DNA from 4 places in the Paenarthrobacter sp. E2MeOHC11 genome. Region 2 is predicted to be linked to each of the others. Evidence: riboswitches for the same ligand, from Rfam matches in the RefSeq annotation. Region 2 holds a riboswitch; each other region holds the start of a gene.

Region 1 (4,414 bases), 1.5 Mb from region 2:
CGCCGACCGCGTCCGCGTGAACTTCCTCCTCAGCAAGCGCGTCCCCAGCGATGTCAGCCTCTGGCAGCTGTCCCACGGCATCGCCACGGCGGTGCGTCCCGTCGTGGTTCCCGCCAACGAGGAGCTCGGCATGTTGGGCCGGGTTTGCGTCCCCCTCCTTGTGCGGGGTTTCCGTGTGGGCTACTTATGGGTCCAGCTCGACGTTGAAGAGCAAAGCGCGACGGCGATACTCGCCGAATTGCCCGGCGTGCGCGACGAATTGGACCTGCTGGCGGGTTTGCTCCTTGATTCCAACACCGCTGAATCAGAGTTCAGGCGCAGGCGTGAGCAGGAGTTCCTCTCGGCATGCAGCGGGGAATCGAACGCGGTGGCAGCGGTGGCTGGGTGGAAGGAAATCCAAGGCCGGGGTCCGTGGCAACTGGTGACCATCCTGGACGCGGACGGTGTGCGGTCCGACGTCGACCCCATTGCCGCGACCCTGACCCACCGCTCGGCCGCGCTGCAGTCCACAATCGGTGTCAACGCCGCGCTGTTCAGTGCAGGAACCGAGACGCATTCTGTGGTCTTGTTCCGCGAGTCGGGTGGCCGGGCGGACCACGCCCAGGTGCTGGTCCACTATCAATTGGAGCTCGCCAAGCGGGCCGGTAGGACGGTGGATCGGGTGATCCTGGGCATCAGCGAGCCGTTCCACGTCATCCGGCAGCTCGCCGGCGCCTACCGGCAGTCGAAGGTTGCGGCGCAGGCGGCCGCCGTCGATCAGCCACTCGGGGAGCTTGTGGACAGCCGGGCAGTGGGCGTCTACCAGCTCTTCGACCGACTGCTGGCACCAGGGGGCTGGGATGACACCGGGTCTGTGCACTTCCGGTCCTTGGAGGACCATGACAAGAACGGCGAACTGTTGCCCGTCCTGGAGCTTCTCTATGACAGCGACGGTTCAGTACAGGATGTGGCGGCCAAACTTCACCTCCACAGAAGCAGCATCTACAACAGGCTCGGCAGGATCCGCCAGCTCATCGGCGCTGATCCCTTGAGCGGCGCAATCCGGCTTGAGTTGCATGCTGCCTTGAAAGCGCGGCGATGGGCGGGGCGGCCTCGGATTTGAGGGTGGATGGACGAATGAGGCAGGCACCCGTCGTGGGTGCCTGCCTCATTCGCAGGGTTCGCTTTAGGACCGTTTCAACCGCTGGCAGCTCCAGCGCCCCAATCGACGACGGAAGGTGGCCGTCCGGCTGCTGCTGCAGTACCGGCTGTGCCAGCCCGCATGCGTGCTGGTGCGCGGCAGGCGGGTGCTCACTTGAGGGCTTCCTTTGCGGCGTCGAGGATCTCTTCAAGAGCCGTCCCTGAGGCCTGCGGTGTCGTAGACGCAACGGGCTTGCCGGTGGGCCGGGGCTTGGACGTCTGCGTGGACGTTTCCGTGGGAGTGGGAGTGGGAGTGGGAGTCGGAGTCGGAGTCGGAGTGACAGTCGGCGTCGTCGTGGGTGTCGGAGACGGTGTCGTGGGCGGCGTGGTGATCGTGTCCGAGGGCACGTCGCCAGGAGCCGGAGCTGGCTGAGCCGGTGCCGGGCTGGTGGTACCAGGCGCAGCGGCGATGGTCGCAGGCACAGCGGACGGGACCCACACCGGATCAGCCAGTGAAATCTTCGGGGTAGGAATCGACGACGGCGAAACGGCGGCGGGTGCCTCCGGAACCGTGGCCGGCTGACCGGCTTCCGATGTCGCCGCCGCTGATGCAGAAGGCGATGAGGCGGTGGAGTACGAAGCGCTGGGCGCGGGGGTTGCCGAGCCCGAGTTTCGATCGGTGCCGCTACCGCTGGCTTCCTGGGCTGGCGTTTCCTGGCCGAAGAAGGGCAGCTCGAGAGCCTGCCCCAAGGTTCCGGCCGTCAGGACCAGGCCGAGTGCACCTGCCACCACGGCCATGCGCTGGCTCATGTGCTTGACCGACGCAGCTTTCCGCAAAACCGTATGGGGTTCCCGGCCAAAGGAGGAGCCACCAAAGCTGGATTTGGCGGCAGCGGCTGACGCTGCCTGCTTGCGATTATCCTTGCGGCCGGCGAGTGACGCCGACGCAGTTGCGGCCGCGGCGACCTGGGCCGGGGACTTGCCTCGCGGCGACACAGGGGCCGGAGCCGCGGATGTGGTCGCGGATTCATCGGGGGCTGCCACCACGGGGATGGCTGTCGTGGCTGGTTCCGACGAGCCTGGCTGAGGGCTTGTGGGATTAACGATCGGGATGGCCGCGGTGGGAGGCCCCGGCGTGGTGGATGCCGGAGTCTCAGCTTGAACGACCGGAATGGCTGCAGTTGCCGCCTCAACAGGCCCGGGCCGGGATGATTCCCCCGCAGCGGGCTCTGCAGGAGCGGTCACAGCCTGGGCTGCCTGCTCCCTCTCGGCCGCGCGTACGGCTGCGCGCGTGGTGGGCGTTGCGACGGTGGGGACGGCCGTGGTGGCGGCTTCCGGCGTCGTGCTTGTAGTTTCGGGCGCCGCGACGGAGTCTGCAGGCGCGCTGATGGGGGATCCGCTGGGTTGGGCCCGACGGCGTCCGGTTGGCTTGGTGCGCTCGCGTTCAGTCTGGGCGCGGCGCGGCTGATCCATGGTTGGGGACATGGTGGTTGCCTCTCAACGCCTTCGAGGTTAGCTGTCGGGTTCGGACGAGGCCGTCCGGCCGCACAAGGCGGCTTCACCCCAAGGACTTGAATCAAGTCCGGGAACTTTTGGGTCCCCCGCCTCTGCCGCGGGTCTGGCGGATCCCGGATTGCGGCAGAGCTCGGCGTCAATCCGGAAGCGGCCCAGCGGAGATAAGGGTCGCCCTACGACGGTACATGAGCCGGAAAGTAAAGTCACATTAATGTAACGGGCGGTAGGCCTCCCCCATTGAGGGGCCTCTAGCGCTTACGCTTCGGGGCCGGCGCTGGGGCCGGGAGCTCGTGCTGGATCTTCTGGATTTGATGTGCCTGATGAGTCTCAGGGCGGAAGATCTCGTCGGCGATGCCCAGCATCCCGCCCGCCGCCGCACGCCTGACTCCGCGCTTGGACTGCCGCGAGGTCCAGTACCAGAGGCCGGCGAGGAGCGCGGGAACTCCGAGTACTGCGGCCAACACGGCCAAGATATCCATGGCATAAGACTAGCTTCGGCGTGCACCGGCAGGTAGACATTGTCTATGGACCTGCCAGTGATGCCGCCCGTCTCGCCCATGCTCGCCAAGTCCGTTCCGGCCATCCCCGATGTTGGGCACTATGAGCCCAAGTGGGACGGCTTCAGGACCATCGTCTTCAAGGATGGGGACGAGGTCATCCTGGGCAGCCGCAACGAGAAACCCATGACCAGGTACTTCCCGGAGCTGGTGGACGCGCTGCGGAAGAACCTCCCGGACAAATGCGTGATTGACGGCGAGATTGTCCTGATCCAGGGCAACAGGCTCGAATTCGAGGTGCTTCAGCAGCGGATCCATCCCGCGGACAGCCGGGTCCGGATGCTCGCTGAGAAGACCCCATCATCCATGATCGCCTTCGACATCCTGGCCCTGGGCGGTGAGGACCTGATGGGCAGGCCGTTCTCTGAGCGCCGCGCCATCCTTGAACGCGCGCTCGCCAAGGCTGAGCCTCCCGTCTACGTGACGCCCGCGGTGACAGACCTTGAGCGGGCGCAGGAGTGGTTCGTGCAGCTCGAGGGCGCAGGCTTGGACGGTGTGCTGTCCAAGCCGCTGGATGGGACCTATCAACCCAACAAGCGCGTGATGTTCAAGACCAAGCACGAGCGGACGGCGGACTGCGTGGTGGCCGGATTCCGCTGGCACAAGACGGCGAAAGTTGTGGGGTCCATGCTGTTGGGCCTTTATAACGACGCCGGACGCCTCCAGCACGTGGGGGTGGTGGCCTCATTCCCCATGGCCAAGCGGGAAAGCCTGGTGGCCGAGCTTGAGCCCTACCAGGTTGAACTCAGCGAGCACCCTTGGGGCGAGTGGGCCAGCCAGGGCGAAGGGGTCGCGGGTTCCCGGATGCCTGGTGCCCAGAGCCGGTGGAGCGGGGGCAAGGACTTCTCGTTCGTGCCGCTGCGCCCCGAACTGGTGATCGAGGTGGCCTACGACTACATGGAGGGCGACCGCTTCCGCCACACCACGCAGTTCCGGCGGTGGCGGCCGGACCGAACCCCTGAAAGCTGCACATATTCGCAGCTGGAGGAGCCGGCGGAGTACGACCTCGGTGAGATCCTGAGGCTGCCGTAGTTACTCCTCGTGCCCTTGGTCGCTGCTCATGCTGCCCTCGGCGGGCGGGGTTTCCCCTGGGGGTACTCCGCCGCCGGGCTCGAGTCCCGTGACATTTCCGTCCAACGGATCGGGGTTGGCGGAGGCTGCCGGGTCATTGTCTTCGTCCTGGCGCAATTCCGGATCGGCGTTCACATGGTCGTTCCGGGCCG
Region 2 (4,414 bases):
TCAGGATTGATGATAAGGGCCTGCCGCGCCACGTGCGTTTCTGTTGATAACGAATTTATTACTGCGGGGCTTAATCCCCTATAGTTATCTACTAGCGCTGATACCAAAGCGTTACCTGTTCCGGAGCCGAGCTCTGCCAGCGGAACAGGTGTGTCATCCACCACTGGCAGAGGCGGGGGAACCACAAGCGGCTGTCTAAAGAAGCAGCCTTGGGGTGAAGTCCGCAGCAGAAGTGCCCACTGACGCAAGTCCTTCCTTGGATACCTGTGTGCCGTGAGCGCCTCGTGCGGACCGGGTCTTTGAACTCTCTGACCCGAATCCGACAGCTAACTTCGCAGGCTTTTTAGAGAGGAACAGAGTTTGACAACGCAGAACGTCAGGGGCCGCCGCCGCGCGTCCGGCCCCGCTGCTGAGCTGCGGCCAGCCCGCGTCGTATCGGAGATCCGGCCACGCGACACCGAGCGCCAGGTGCGTCGCCGTAAGAGCCCGTTGCGCCAGGTAGCCGACTTTGCCGCAGCCAGTGGCGTCGGGCAGAAGGCCGGAGTTGCGCTTGCCGCCACCGGACTCGCCCTGACTGTCGGTCTGCCGGCCACGAGCCCCGTCATGGCCACCTCGGAATCAGGCCAAACCGAGTCGGCCCTTGCCGTCACCGGTGGCAGCCAGCCCGAGGTTTCCGCAGCCGCATCCGCCAAGATCGACTTCAGCCGCGCTGCCGTTGCCACTGCAGCCGACCCCGACGGAAAGCTGAAGCAACTGCTCAGTGCGCAGTCCGCGGGCAGCATCCAGCGGGCCTCGTCGGCGGGCACCATGGCCAGCCCCTTGGACACGCTGACCACAGCTTCCCCGTTTGGCTACCGCGTCAGCCCCCTCACGGGCGGCGCCGGCGACTTCCACCGCGGCCAGGACTTCGTGGCTCAGTGCGGCACCGCCGTACATGCGGCAGCCAGCGGCAAGGTCACCTTTGCTGGATGGCACGAGTACGGCGGAGGCAACCGCGTGGTGGTAGACCACGGGAATGGCCTCGAAACCACGTACAACCACCTGTCATCCTTCACCGTCAAGGTGGGCCAGACGGTCAGCCGCGGCGATACGGTCGCACTGAGCGGCACCACAGGCGCTTCCACCGGCTGCCACCTCCACTTTGAGGTCCAGGTCAATGGTGAAGTTGTCGACCCCATGGGCTGGCTCTAAGGCCAGTTGATGGTTGTCTCTCGCATTCGTGACACACCCCGTGACCTGAATGTGACATTCGCGTTCAACTGTTGTACCGTACAAAGCGCATCGGCTTTTTAGGGGGCCGGTGCACTTGAGTGGATTGCCTAGCTCTGCCACCACTCGAGGTCCGTTCGCATAAATCGTCTGGCAGGGGCGGGGGAACCACTTCTGGTCTTCGAAAGAAGGCCTTGGGGTTAAGTCGCAAAGCTTCCTTGAAGCAGCGCGGCCGGATGACTCCCATCCGAATCCGACAGCTCACCTCGCAGGCATTGGGAGAGGCTACCTACGTGTCATCACGCACTACCCCTGCGCGCCACCGCGCCGAATCGGTTCGTACGAACCCCTTGAACACGCTTTCCAAGGCTGTTTCATCGAATGCCGGTACCGTTGGCCGCCAGGCCGTCGTTCTGGCAGCAGCATCAGGCCTCGTCCTCAGCGTCGGCTTGCCGGCACAGGCAGCTGACACCGACGTTTCCAAGTCGGAAGCCTCCAGCACCCAGCAGATGGTTGCCACCGCCGTCGTCACCGCGGAGCCCACAGCTACCGTTTCCTTTGAAAGCCCCGTTGTGGCCACCAAGGAAGCCCCCAAGATCCAGCGCGCTTCGCAGACCACCCAGCGGGCCACTGCAAACGGCACGCAGGACGCAGCAGGTGCTGTCACCGCCAAGTCGTCCGAAGCCAAGGACGCTGCTTCCAGCGCCGCGGCCTCCGGCCTCGCTGCCATCGCCTACACCGGCATTGGCCACCCGTACGTTTGGGGCGGCACAACGCCCAACGGATGGGACTGCTCCGGCTTCACCCAGTGGGTCTACGCACAGGCTGGCATCAGCATCCCGCGCGTCAACGCCTGGACGGCCATGAAGCCCACCAGTACTCCGGCCCCCGGTGACCTGGTCATGCAGAACGGCGGAGCCCACGTAGGCATCTACGTTGGCAACGGCATGATGATCAGCGCTTTGAACCCGGGCCAGGGCACGCTCCTGCACTCGGCTGCCTCCACCGGCACGTCCTCCTTCTTCACCCTCCGCTAGAAACAATCCGGTTCGAGGTTCGCCAGCATGCCCCCCAAGTGCTGGCGCGCCGATTAGCCGCGTGTACCCCAACTGCATGCGGATATGAAAAGAGAAAACCATGACCAGTGCAAACAAAGTTGCACGGCATCGCGCTGAGGCCCCCAAGACCAGCTCGCTTGCCGTCATCGCCAAGGCCGTCAGCGACAACGCCGGTGGCGTTGGCCGCCAGGCAGCAGTCATTGCCGCAGCTTCAGGCCTGGTCCTGACCGGTAGTGTTGCTGCCAACGCTGCCGAGACCAAGGTGGACCGCGAGTCCACCTCGACGTCCACCCTTGACGTCCAGTCGGTAGTCCAGGCGACCATCGCTGCGGACTCAACGGTTGCCATCTCCTACGAGCGCCCCGTGGTCACCACGGTGGAAGCTCCGGCTCCGGTAGTGAAGAAGGCTCCAGCCAAGGCTGAAACCAAGGCGGCCACGGAGAGCACAGCAACGTCCGGCAACGCTACGGTCGCCGTCAACACTGCGGCTCCGGCGGCAAAGGCTCCGGCAGCTGCCAGCGGCCTTGGTGCAGCAATCGCTGCTGCTGCCTACGCACAGCTTGGCGTCACCCAGGACTGCACCATGTTGGTGACCAACTCCCTGGCCGCCGTTGGCATCAACTTCCACGACTGGCCCGCTGGTTACCTGTCCTTGGGCCGCACGGTCAGTGCAGCAGAAGCGCAGCCCGGCGACCTCGCCTACTACGCCAACGGAGGTTTGGCTGGACAGGCCCACATCGCCGTCTACGTTGGCAACGGCATGGCAGTCCATGGTGGATGGAACGGATCCACCACGGCACTGTTCAGCGTCAACGTCGGCTCCGGCCCGGTTTTCATCCGCGTCAACGGCTGATCCCACATCATCATGAACACCCCGCAGGCTCCGGCCGGCGGGGTGTTCTGCTTTAACCGCGCATGAACTCTTGCCGACACCGCAGGCGAAACGGCAGAAAGATTCGTGGATACGGCATATAAGTGCTTACCCTTATGTTGTCGATCCACAGCCCGTACAAGCAGAGGGCAGCCGGCCCTCGTGCCCCTGACGGGTGCGGCCGTGAAGAGGTACGTGCATGCGCACACTCGTTCTGAATGCTGGATATGAACCGCTGGCGGTAATAACATTCCGCCGGGCGCTGGTCCTTGTGCTCACTGGGAAAGCTAGCGTTGTGGCCGAAGGCGACGAGCCTGTCGTCGGGCCACAGGAGATTCTCGGACGACCATCCGTGATCCTCCTCAACCGCTACATCCGTCCCCGGTACAACAGGATTACTGCCGTGAGTCGCCGCGGGGTCCTTCGCCGCGACGGTCACCACTGCGCCTACTGCGGGAAAACAGCCCACACCATAGACCACGTCCACCCCAAGTCCAGGGGCGGCGCGGATTCCTGGGAAAACCTGGTTGCGGCGTGCTTGAAATGCAACAACGCCAAGAGCGACCACACGCTGGCCGAAATGGGTTGGAAACTCCGTTTCAAGCCCGGCGTGCCCCAGGGAACCATGTGGCAGATCAAAGAACTCGAGAAACCTGCGCCGGACTGGGACCCGTTCCTGTTGCCGGAATCCGCTGCCTGATCGATTTCTGCTGACCTCCGGACGTCCGGGTAATCTGGGCGGATGGAGTTCAACGCCGTGATTTTGGCGGGAGGCAGGGCCACCCGCCTCGGAGGCGTGCCCAAGCCGTCGCTGACGTACGACGGCGCGTCGCTCCTTTCGCATGCCCTGCAGGCAGTCCGGGGTGCCGCAGCCGTGGTAGTCGTAGGGCCCGATGCTTCAGGATCCGGCGGTGTGCTGCTACCGGACAATGTGCTGAGGGCGCGGGAGGAACCGGCGTACGCGGGTCCGGCCGCTGCGATTGCAGCGGGCTTGGCCGCGTTGAAGAACCACGGCATGGGCGCTCCGTGGACGCTTGTCCTGGCTTGCGACATGCCGCATGCCTCCCGTGGCGTTGCACTCCTGTGGGAAGCACTTGCCTCACAGCCCGGGGTGGAGGGGGCCATGGCGGTCTCCGCGGACGGCCGGAAGCAACCGCTGCTGGGCGCCTACAGCACCGCAGCCATGGAACGGGAGGTAGGCGTAGCTTCGCAAGGTTCCGGGTTAACGAACTCTTCAGTGTTCCGGCTGCTTGCTAGGCTGAATGTGCTGGACGTT
Region 3 (4,414 bases), 220 kb from region 2:
AGAAGATCGAGGCCAACCATCCGCCGATGATCCACACCATCCGCGGTGCCGGATACGTCATCAAGCCAGCGGACTAGGCGTTGAGCACACTTTCAGGAGTGGCCAGGAAGTCGGGCCGCAGTTGGCTGAACCCCTCCACGTGGCACTTGCGCACCAGGCTGGTTCTGGTGGCCATGGCACTGCTGGTCGCCATTTGCGGAGCAGTTGGCGTGGTGAGCTACGCCTCCATGGACATGGTGTTCAACAAGCAGCTCGACAGCCAACTGGAGCAAGCATCCAGCCGCGCCAACAACTTCGGCAGGCCACCGGCGAACTTTCCTGGGTCCGGAAGGCCTGACCCGCTGGAGGCCCGCGGGCAGGCCGCCGGGACGCTGAACGCCCGGATCAACGGCTCAATTGTGAGCAGCTCGGGCCTGATCGATGCCAGGGGAAACCGGGTGTCGCTCTCCGCGGCCGACGAACAAGTGCTGCTGTCCCTCCCCACGGACAACCGCCCTGTGGACCGTTCGCTCTCCAACGGCGACTATCGGTTGGTAGCCGTCGAGACCAATGGCGATGTGATCGTGACAGGGCTGCCGCTTGCGGACAAGCAGAGCGCCGAGGCCTCGCTGGTCTGGACCATGGTGCTGGTTTCGCTCGGCGGACTGGTGCTGATCGGCCTTGCGGGCACGGTCATCATCCGCCGCACCATGCGGCCATTGGAACAGCTCTCGGAGGTGGCCACCAAGGTTTCGCGCCTGCCCCTGGACGCCGGTGAAGTGGCGCTCGCGGTGCGCGTACCCCCGTCGGCCGCTCATCCCGGAACGGAAGTCGGCAGCGTTGGCCATGCCCTGAATCAAATGCTGAACAACGTCTCCAGCGCGTTGGAAGCCCGGCAGGAGAGCGAAACCAAGGTTCGACAGTTCGTCGCTGATGCCTCGCATGAGCTCCGCACACCGCTGACCGCCATCCGCGGCTACACAGAACTGCTGCGGATGACCGAAAACTTCACCGACGACGGCCGGAAGTCATTGGCTCGCGTCCAAAGCCAATCCGAGCGGATGACCACACTGGTGGAGGATCTCCTGCTACTGGCCAGGCTGGACGAAGGCCAGCCCATCAAGGTTACGGATGTGGACCTCACGCAATTAGTCATCGAAACGGTCAGCGACGAAAAAGTCATGGCTCCGGACCACATCTGGCAACTCCAGCTCCCGGACGAACCCATCACTGTGAGGGGTGACGCCACGCAACTGCATCAGGTGTTGGCCAACCTGCTCTCCAACGCACGCAAACACACGGACGCCGGGACCACCGTGGTTACGGGCGTCATGCTCTCCGCCGATGGCAGCGCAGTGGTTACCGTGACTGACAACGGCCCGGGCATTCCGGAAGATTTCCAAAGCCGGATTTTCTCCCGGTTTGCCCGCGCCGATGCCGCAAGGTCGGGGTCCGAGGGCACGTCCGGGCTGGGCCTGTCCATCGTCGAATCCATCGTGGAGGCGCACGGTGGCAGCGTTGAGGTGACCTCGCGTCCAGGGCGCACGGAGTTCGCCCTTCGACTCCCTACCGTCAGCAACGAACGCGTGTAACGAATCCGGCAAGGCGACTCACCGGCATCGTGATCTCTGTTACCTAAATGTGACTTCTGCCGAAACCTCCTGTACCGTCGAAAGGGTGGGTCGCCCCAACTGACCCACATCCGGGATGCGCCGAGCTCTGCCACTTCCCGGAGTCCGCTCTTTCTCCGAGGCAGAGACGGGGGACCCAGAGTCTCCGGGCCCAGGCATTTTTGCCGGCCCTTGGGGTGAAGCCGCAGCGTGATGCGCGGCCGGATGACCTCATCCGAACCCGACAGCTAACTCCGCAGGCGCTGAGAGGTAATCACATATGTCTGAATTTAACGATCAGACGCGCCCTTCCGCGCGTCACCGCGATGAACACAACGCCCCGTTGACCAAGTCGCAGGCTGTCCTCAAGAACGCCGCCCGTCAGGGTAAGTCCGGCCACCGCATGTCGGTTGTTGCCGGTGTTGTAGCTGCTGCACTGGGCGTTGCATCGCTCGGCACTGCTGCCAACGCCGCCCTGACCCTCCCCGAGGTGAGCCGCGTTGCCGAGACCCAGGCGAATGCCCAGGTCAGCAATAACAAGTCAGCCGAGATCTCCGCTTCCCTGGATGCAGCCGCCGCAAAGGGCGCCGCTGACCGGGCTGCAGCGGACAAGGTGGCTGCTGAGAAGGCTGCCGCCGAAAAGGCTGCCGCTGACCAGGCCGCAGCTGAAAAGGCTGCTGCCGAAAAGGCTGCCGCTGACCAGGCCGCAGCAGAGAAAGCCGCTGCAGATGCTGCCGCCAAGCAGGCTGCTGATGCCGCTGCTGCCGCCGCCGCTGCCGAAGCTGCCGCCGCTGCTGCAGCCCCGAAAGCTGTGGACGATCCCGCCGCCGCCAAGGCCTATGCCGCCAGCATCCTGGGCAACTACGGCTGGAGCGCCGGCGAAATGACCGCTTTGAACACCCTGTGGGAGAAGGAATCCAACTGGAAGACCACTGCCACGAACGCTTCCAGCGGCGCCTACGGCATTGTCCAGTCCCTGCCGGCCTCCAAGATGGCAACTGCGGGTGCTGACTGGCAGACCAACTACCAGACCCAGATCAAGTGGGGCTTGAATTACATCAAGGAACGCTACGGATCCCCGTCGGCTGCCCTGGCCTTCCACCTGGCCAACAACTGGTACTAAACCAGACTGCTTGATACCGCGCCGGTTGCCGCCGCTCACACCAGTACCCACTGGAGCGGACGGCGGGAACCGGCGCGGTTTTCCCGTTTCACAGCTGCCCCTCGGAGTTCACAGTGGGGTCACAGCTTCCGCCTAAAGCCCTCATAATCGGCGGGCCCATTCTGGAAGCATGACGCTCATAGATCCAGCCACCAGCTCCTTGCGACGACGGGTCCATTCCGCGGGCTTCGCTGGCGCGGCGTCGCCGGCTGGCCAGCAAGGAGGGCCGGAGGGCCGGCAGCTGCCTCGGCGCTCCCCCGTTGACACCCGCGTTGCCGTACCTGTCCTTGACGTCGCCATCCCTGTGTTCAACGAGGAATCGCGCCTGGAGGAGGGCCTGCGCAAGCTGCACAGGCACCTCACGGAGTCCTTTCCCCATACCTTCCAGATCACCGTGGCGGACAACTCCAGCACGGACAACACCCTGCGGATCGCCGAACGGCTGGCCCGCGAACTCCCTGAACTGACGGTGGTTCGATTCCAGCACAGGGGGCGGGGAAACGCCCTCCGACAAGTCTGGCTGACCTCACCGTCACCAGTGCTCGCCTACATGGAAGCAGACCTGTCCTCGGACCTCTCCGCCCTGGCTCCGCTCCTTGCGCCGCTGCTCTCCGGCCACTCGGACCTCGCGATCGGCACCCGGCTGGCACGGACCTCGTATGTGACCCGCAGTCCGCAGCGCGGGTTCATCTCCCGCAGCTACAACTCCCTGCTGCGGACCGTGCTCGGGGCCCGCTTCTCCGATGCCCAGTGCGGTTTTAAGGCCGTCCGCGCGGACGTTGCGCACCGCCTCCTTCCCTACACCAAGGACGATGGCTGGTTCTTCGATACCGAGCTTCTGGTGATCGCCGAACGTTGTGGTTTGCGCGTTCATGAAGTCCCCGTCGACTGGACCGACGACCCCAACTCGAGTGTCGACGTCGTACGCACCGCCCTCGCCGACTTGGGCGGCATGGCGCGACTGACCCGCGACCTCGGCCGCGGGCGCGTTCCCTTCACCCGGCTTCGCCAGGAAATCGGCAGGACACCTCCAGCGCCGCAAGCTGGCATTCCCAAGAGCATCCTCAGGGCGTTGGCGTGGACATCGGTTGATGTCATGGTCTTCCTGCTGCTCCGCGGCTTTATGGATCCCCTGCAGGCAAACCTCATCGCCCTTGTTTTCACCTCCGTTGCCACCCGCATGCGGTTCCAAGGACCGCTGACGCTCTTGCTCACGTTGTTGCTGACTTCTGCCGCCCTTGCGGTTCTGCCGGTGATAACGACGCCGGATCGCTGGCTTGAGGGGGCAGCGCTGGCTGTTGCCTCGCTCGCCGTACATATCGGCAGGTCCTTGGTTGGTCGAAGGGCTCTTGCACCTGACGTGGCGTGAGGATTTAGCGTAGTTTCCAGGGGAACAGCGGAGAGCGGACAGTGGAGCATCGGCGAACTCGCCAGGGCCTGCGGAGTCAGTGTCAGGACGCTCCATCACTACGACGAGATCGGCCTCCTGTCCGCGAGCGGTCGGACGCCTTCCGGTCATCGCCGGTACGGGGAGGGCGATCTTCGCCGGCTGTATCGGATCAGGGCACTCAAGATGCTCGGGATTCCGCTCGCTTCCATTACGGCAGTGCTGGACATGTCCGAGGACGATGACCTGGCATCCATGCGTGTCCTGCTGGACCGG
Region 4 (4,414 bases), 630 kb from region 2:
CACGCTGCGGCTCGTCTCGACCAGGACGTCCACCGGCGATCCATCGCGGAGGTCCGTCTCAATGGTCAGTTGCGGGAAGTGGCTCCTAAGCCACGCGACACCGGCGTCGAGCTGGACCCTGATGTCCGCAAACAGAGCATCGCGGTCCAACGGGGCCGGGACCCAGGCCAGGGAACCGCTGTACTGCGGCACCGCACAGATCACTCGGAGCTTGGCGCCCATGCGCTGGGCTTGCTCAGCTGCTTCGAGCACTGCCACACGGGCTTGCTCAGAGCCATCCACGCCCACTGCAACCACGTTTTCCACGGTGCGGGGGCCTGCCTTGGCATGCTCGGCCTTGATGTGTTTGTCCTCGGTATTCTCCCCCAGCCGGTCGGCGCAATACAGGGGCACCGTCACGGTGGGGCATTTGGCGTGGGCCGGCAAGGCGCTGCTGACGGAACCCAACAGGCGCCCGACGAAACCTCCACGGCCCCGGCTGCCGAAAACAAGGAGTGCGGCCTCTGCGGAGAGATCCAGCAGGACACCTGCAGCGTCGCCGTTCTCCACCGAAGCGTCGACGTCGATGGCATAGCCGGAGATCTTGTCCATGGCCTGCTTCACGATCGCATCCGCGCCCTCGCGAATCACTGAATCGTCCACGGTTGCGTAGCCACCGTCCAGCCCTGATGCGGCGAAGATGGGCACGGAGTAGGCCGTGACGATGTGCAACGGAAGCTGCCGGCGCTCTGCTTCCCGCGCGGCCCAAACCAAGGCACACTGACCGTGCTCCGAACCGTCCACTCCAACGACTATGCCGCCTGGTGCGACAGCTTGGTCGTCGCCCTGCTGTGGCTCTTCACTGTGTCTGCCGTGCTGGTCCATTGGGGCCCGCCTCTCCACCTACTGCTTGATGTTCCGGCTATTCTGCCAGAGGTTTTCCGGGTCGGATTCCCTGACTGCTTCATTGTCAATGGCCGGGGCAGGAGAAACCTGGAAATTTCTCCTTCCAAGGCCCACTATTCTCGGTCGGCAACGCCGAATCAAGGCGACTTTGGGCTATGTGTATAACGGTCCGGGCTCGGTTATCGGAGGTCCATTTTGCGCTCCGGATGAACAACCCAAACACGCGCATCCGGGAGGCTATCCATGGCCGAAAAAGTTCGGTAGTGTTCGAGTCACCGAATGGCCGGCAAACGTGTTTCACGACACACTCCGGCCATTTATTTGCGGCCGCTTGGGGAACTCGGACGCGACCCCACGCGATGCCGAAGGGCACACACGTCAAGGAGGAACCAAGCAGTGTCACTCACGCCTGATTCCGCCACGGAACGCACCACCACCGTGGTCATCGGAGCCGGCTTGTCCGGCTTGGCAGTTGCCAGTGAGCTCAGCCGTTATGGCGTGGGTTCCATCGTCGTGGACGGCTTTGGTGCGTTGTCCGCAACGGGCCCGTCGGTCCATACAGGTATGCTTCAACGCTGCGACGCCGCCGATCCCGCTGCAATGAAGGAACGCAACGAGATCCTCCGCCACTTGCGGAACTACGCGGCAAGCCATCAGCTGGACGTCCGCAGCACCACGCGCGCCGTGCGCCTTGATTTCCTGGGCTCGGATCCGTCACAGCAGATTGGCTACGGTTTGGCCGCCAGCATGACCACTGCGGGGCTGAGAACCGGACTCCACGTATCCGGCCCCCTCGAATCCACCCGTCGCCAGTGGGCAGTCCACACCGCCAACGGGGTTCTCCTGGCCGACCACATCGTGGTCACGCGCTGTGCGCAGAGCCAGCTGCGCCGGATGCTGGCCGAACTCGGGATTGCCATCGGCCAAAACCTGGCCGCGGCCATGAGGGCAGTCGGGATGCATCTTGTAGGCGTCGGCGAACTCATTACGCCCACCCCCAAGGAAGTCCTTCGGCAGGCCAAAGCAGTGGGTCAGGCGATCTCTTCCAAGGTTGCCCTCCCGGCAGGGCCAGGCCTGGCCACCGCCTAGCCGATCCAACCGGCACACCCTGCCCCACTACGCGGCAAAGGCGCGCCTACCCGCCGTCGTACGTCCATGTCTGGAACTTTTACGCACAAAACTTAACGCCAAAGGCCGGTGCCTTTGAGGAGTGATTCCTCAAAGGCACCGGCCTTTGGACTGAAGCGTGAGGCTTATGCGCCAGCGCGTACGTAGGTCAGGGGACCCGTTGCCGTCAACCAGCTGATCGGGTGGATGCCCGTCTGGTTGCCGTTGATGCCACCGCTGATGGCCTGGCCGTTGCCGATGTAGATGGCGACGTGGCCGGACTGAACGATCATGTCACCGGGCTGGGGGTCGCTGACGACCTTGCCGTAGTTCATGAACTGCATGGGGCCAAGGTCACCAACAGGGATGCCTGCGGAGCCGAGAGCCCGTTCCACCATGGCGGTGCAGTCCTGCATGATGCCGATCTGGGCGTAAGCCGAGGCAACCATGGCTGCGTTGACGCCACCGACTGCCGGGGCAGCAGCAGCGGGAGCAGCAGCAGCCGGAGCGGCAGCTGCGGACTTGGCGACAGGAGCCGTTGCAGCGGCAGTGGTGACTGCTGCCTTCTTGGCTACGGGAGCCTCAACGACGGGAGCCGGCTTCTCGATGACCGGAGCCGCTACGGAAGCAACGGCAGGGCGCTCGAAGTTGATGGTCGCCGTGGAGGCGGCGGTAACAACCTGGGTGGGAGCTTCGGAGGCGGTCTCTGCGACCGTGGCGGGGCTGGAGTCCCGCTGAACCGGAGCTTCAGCTGCGTGGGCGGCGATGGAGCCGGTCAAGACGAGGCCCGAGGCTGCTGCGATGACAGCTGCCTGGCGGCCAGCGCCGGAGGCGTTGCTGGCAACTGCCTTGGAGATGGAGATGAACGGATTAGGACGTACGCTGTCCGCCTTACGACGGCCGCGAAGAATGCGTGAAGACATGAAAGAGCCTCTCCCGATGCCTGCGAGGTTAGCTGTCGGATTCGGATGGGAGTCACCCGGTCACTATCCCCCGCTGTTCAGCGGAAGCTTCGTGACTTCACCCCAAGGCACGCTCGAAAGCGACCTAAAATGGGTTCCCCGTCTCTGCCGTAAGGTTTGTCTGCGAACGGATTCCGGACTGCGGCAGAGCTAGGCAATCAGGCCGGAAGTGCCCGCTACGTGGAACAGGCACAGGTACAACCGTACGCGATGATCACGCCGAAGTCACATTTAAGTAACGAGAACTACTCTTCTGGCGTGTCGCGGTGACCGTTTCGAGATATTCGCAGGTACGTAGAAAACCCCGTTATTCCGCGGGATTATCGCCATCCGCGTCGTTGGAAGCAGCGAGTTTCCTACGTGCCGTAACAGCCAGAAAGATAACGAGTCCGATAGCAACAACGGCCAGTCCCACGATGCTCCACGGGAACGGCTGGGAGGCATCCGCTGCCGGTTCGCTGGTGCCCGTTCCCGGCGCACCGGTACCGGCCGTCGGTACCGAGGCTGAAGGAGCCGAAGCAGACGGTGAGGCAACCGCCGAACCGCTTGCCGACGTCGCGCCTCCGGCTGCCGTGAACGTAAAGGTGCCCTCGATGGGGTGCGAATCGCTGCTGACGACCCGCCAGACCACCGTGTACTCGCCCGCGGGTGCGCCTTCGCGCAGCTTCTGGACAGCTTGGTTGTCAATGATTTCCACGGGACCGTCTGCCCAGTTTTCGCCGCCCGCCGTGACCGTTACGCCCGAACCGATGGCCAGCGGCCGGTTGTTGAACGTGATGGAGACCGACGCCGGGACAACAGTCACGCTGGCACCGTTGGCCGGCGTGGTGGATTCGGCGACGTCATGGGCGGACGCCGGAGCCGCGGAAAACAGCAAGGCCGACGCGAAGGCGAGGGCAGCAACGACGGCGGCCAGAAGCGGGCGGATGGTACGCATGGGGCGGTTTCTCCTAGTGTTGGCTTCCTTACAGACTAGGCGAATCGTCCGGGGCGCCCGTATCCGACCGCATAGGATTTGAGAGCACACTCCCCTCGATCCCCGGAGTCCTTCATGCTTAAACAAGGTTCTGCAGTCGACCGCTACTTCAAAATCACTGAACGTGGATCCACGTACTCCCGGGAAATTCGTGGCGGCTTCGCAACGTTCTTCGCCATGAGCTACATCGTGGTGCTGAACCCCCTGATCCTCTGCGGAGCGGACTCGAGCGGAGCGTCCCTGGGCTTCACGGCCGTCGCAGCCACTACGGCTTTCGTGGCGGGCATCCTGACCATCCTCATGGGCGCGTGGGCCAAGCACCCGTTCGCCGTTGCAACGGGGCTCGGCGTGAACGCGTTCGTGGCAGTGACCGTGGCCTCACACCCCGGACTGACCTGGCCGGACATGATGGGCCTCGTGGTGCTTTCCGGCGTCACCATGCTCATCCTGGTGCTCACCGGTTTCCGTACTGCGGTGTTCAAAG

Evidence for each region. A riboswitch is a leader RNA that binds a small molecule or an ion and turns the genes downstream of it on or off. The one in region 2 is predicted to bind cyclic di-AMP.
Region 1: another riboswitch for cyclic di-AMP. It lies ahead of ACSSVG_RS12000 (hypothetical protein); the one in region 2 lies ahead of ACSSVG_RS05045 (C40 family peptidase).
Region 3: another riboswitch for cyclic di-AMP. It lies ahead of ACSSVG_RS06035 (aggregation-promoting factor C-terminal-like domain-containing protein); the one in region 2 lies ahead of ACSSVG_RS05045 (C40 family peptidase).
Region 4: another riboswitch for cyclic di-AMP. It lies ahead of ACSSVG_RS07940 (NlpC/P60 family protein); the one in region 2 lies ahead of ACSSVG_RS05045 (C40 family peptidase).

What each region holds. Positions count from the first base shown of each region.
Region 1 is NZ_CP196673.1:2,555,627-2,560,040, forward strand. It holds gene ACSSVG_RS11995 (PucR family transcriptional regulator) at 1-1,102, shown strand, start outside; gene ACSSVG_RS12000 (hypothetical protein) at 1,291-2,604, opposite strand; cyclic di-AMP (ydaO/yuaA leader) riboswitch at 2,607-2,753, opposite strand; gene ACSSVG_RS12005 (hypothetical protein) at 2,883-3,113, opposite strand; gene ACSSVG_RS12010 (ATP-dependent DNA ligase) at 3,159-4,223, shown strand; gene ACSSVG_RS12015 (DUF6480 family protein) at 4,224-4,414, opposite strand, start outside.
Region 2 is NZ_CP196673.1:1,098,754-1,103,167, reverse strand. It holds cyclic di-AMP (ydaO/yuaA leader) riboswitch at 125-354, shown strand; gene ACSSVG_RS05050 (M23 family metallopeptidase) at 361-1,191, shown strand; cyclic di-AMP (ydaO/yuaA leader) riboswitch at 1,338-1,498, shown strand; gene ACSSVG_RS05045 (C40 family peptidase) at 1,503-2,246, shown strand; gene ACSSVG_RS05040 (NlpC/P60 family protein) at 2,347-3,120, shown strand; gene ACSSVG_RS05035 (HNH endonuclease) at 3,338-3,838, shown strand; gene ACSSVG_RS05030 (NTP transferase domain-containing protein) at 3,881-4,414, shown strand, end outside.
Region 3 is NZ_CP196673.1:1,316,039-1,320,452, forward strand. It holds gene ACSSVG_RS06025 (response regulator transcription factor) at 1-77, shown strand, start outside; gene ACSSVG_RS06030 (sensor histidine kinase) at 81-1,571, shown strand; cyclic di-AMP (ydaO/yuaA leader) riboswitch at 1,707-1,866, shown strand; gene ACSSVG_RS06035 (aggregation-promoting factor C-terminal-like domain-containing protein) at 1,870-2,712, shown strand; gene ACSSVG_RS06040 (dolichyl-phosphate beta-glucosyltransferase) at 2,882-4,120, shown strand; partial or broken gene ACSSVG_RS06045 (MerR family DNA-binding transcriptional regulator) at 4,169-4,306, shown strand; gene ACSSVG_RS06050 (MerR family transcriptional regulator) at 4,325-4,414, shown strand, end outside.
Region 4 is NZ_CP196673.1:1,730,314-1,734,727, forward strand. It holds gene ACSSVG_RS07930 (universal stress protein) at 1-864, opposite strand, end outside; gene ACSSVG_RS07935 (NAD(P)/FAD-dependent oxidoreductase) at 1,282-1,974, shown strand; gene ACSSVG_RS07940 (NlpC/P60 family protein) at 2,139-2,915, opposite strand; cyclic di-AMP (ydaO/yuaA leader) riboswitch at 2,919-3,087, opposite strand; gene ACSSVG_RS07945 (copper resistance CopC family protein) at 3,262-3,891, opposite strand; gene ACSSVG_RS07950 (NCS2 family permease) at 4,006-4,414, shown strand, end outside.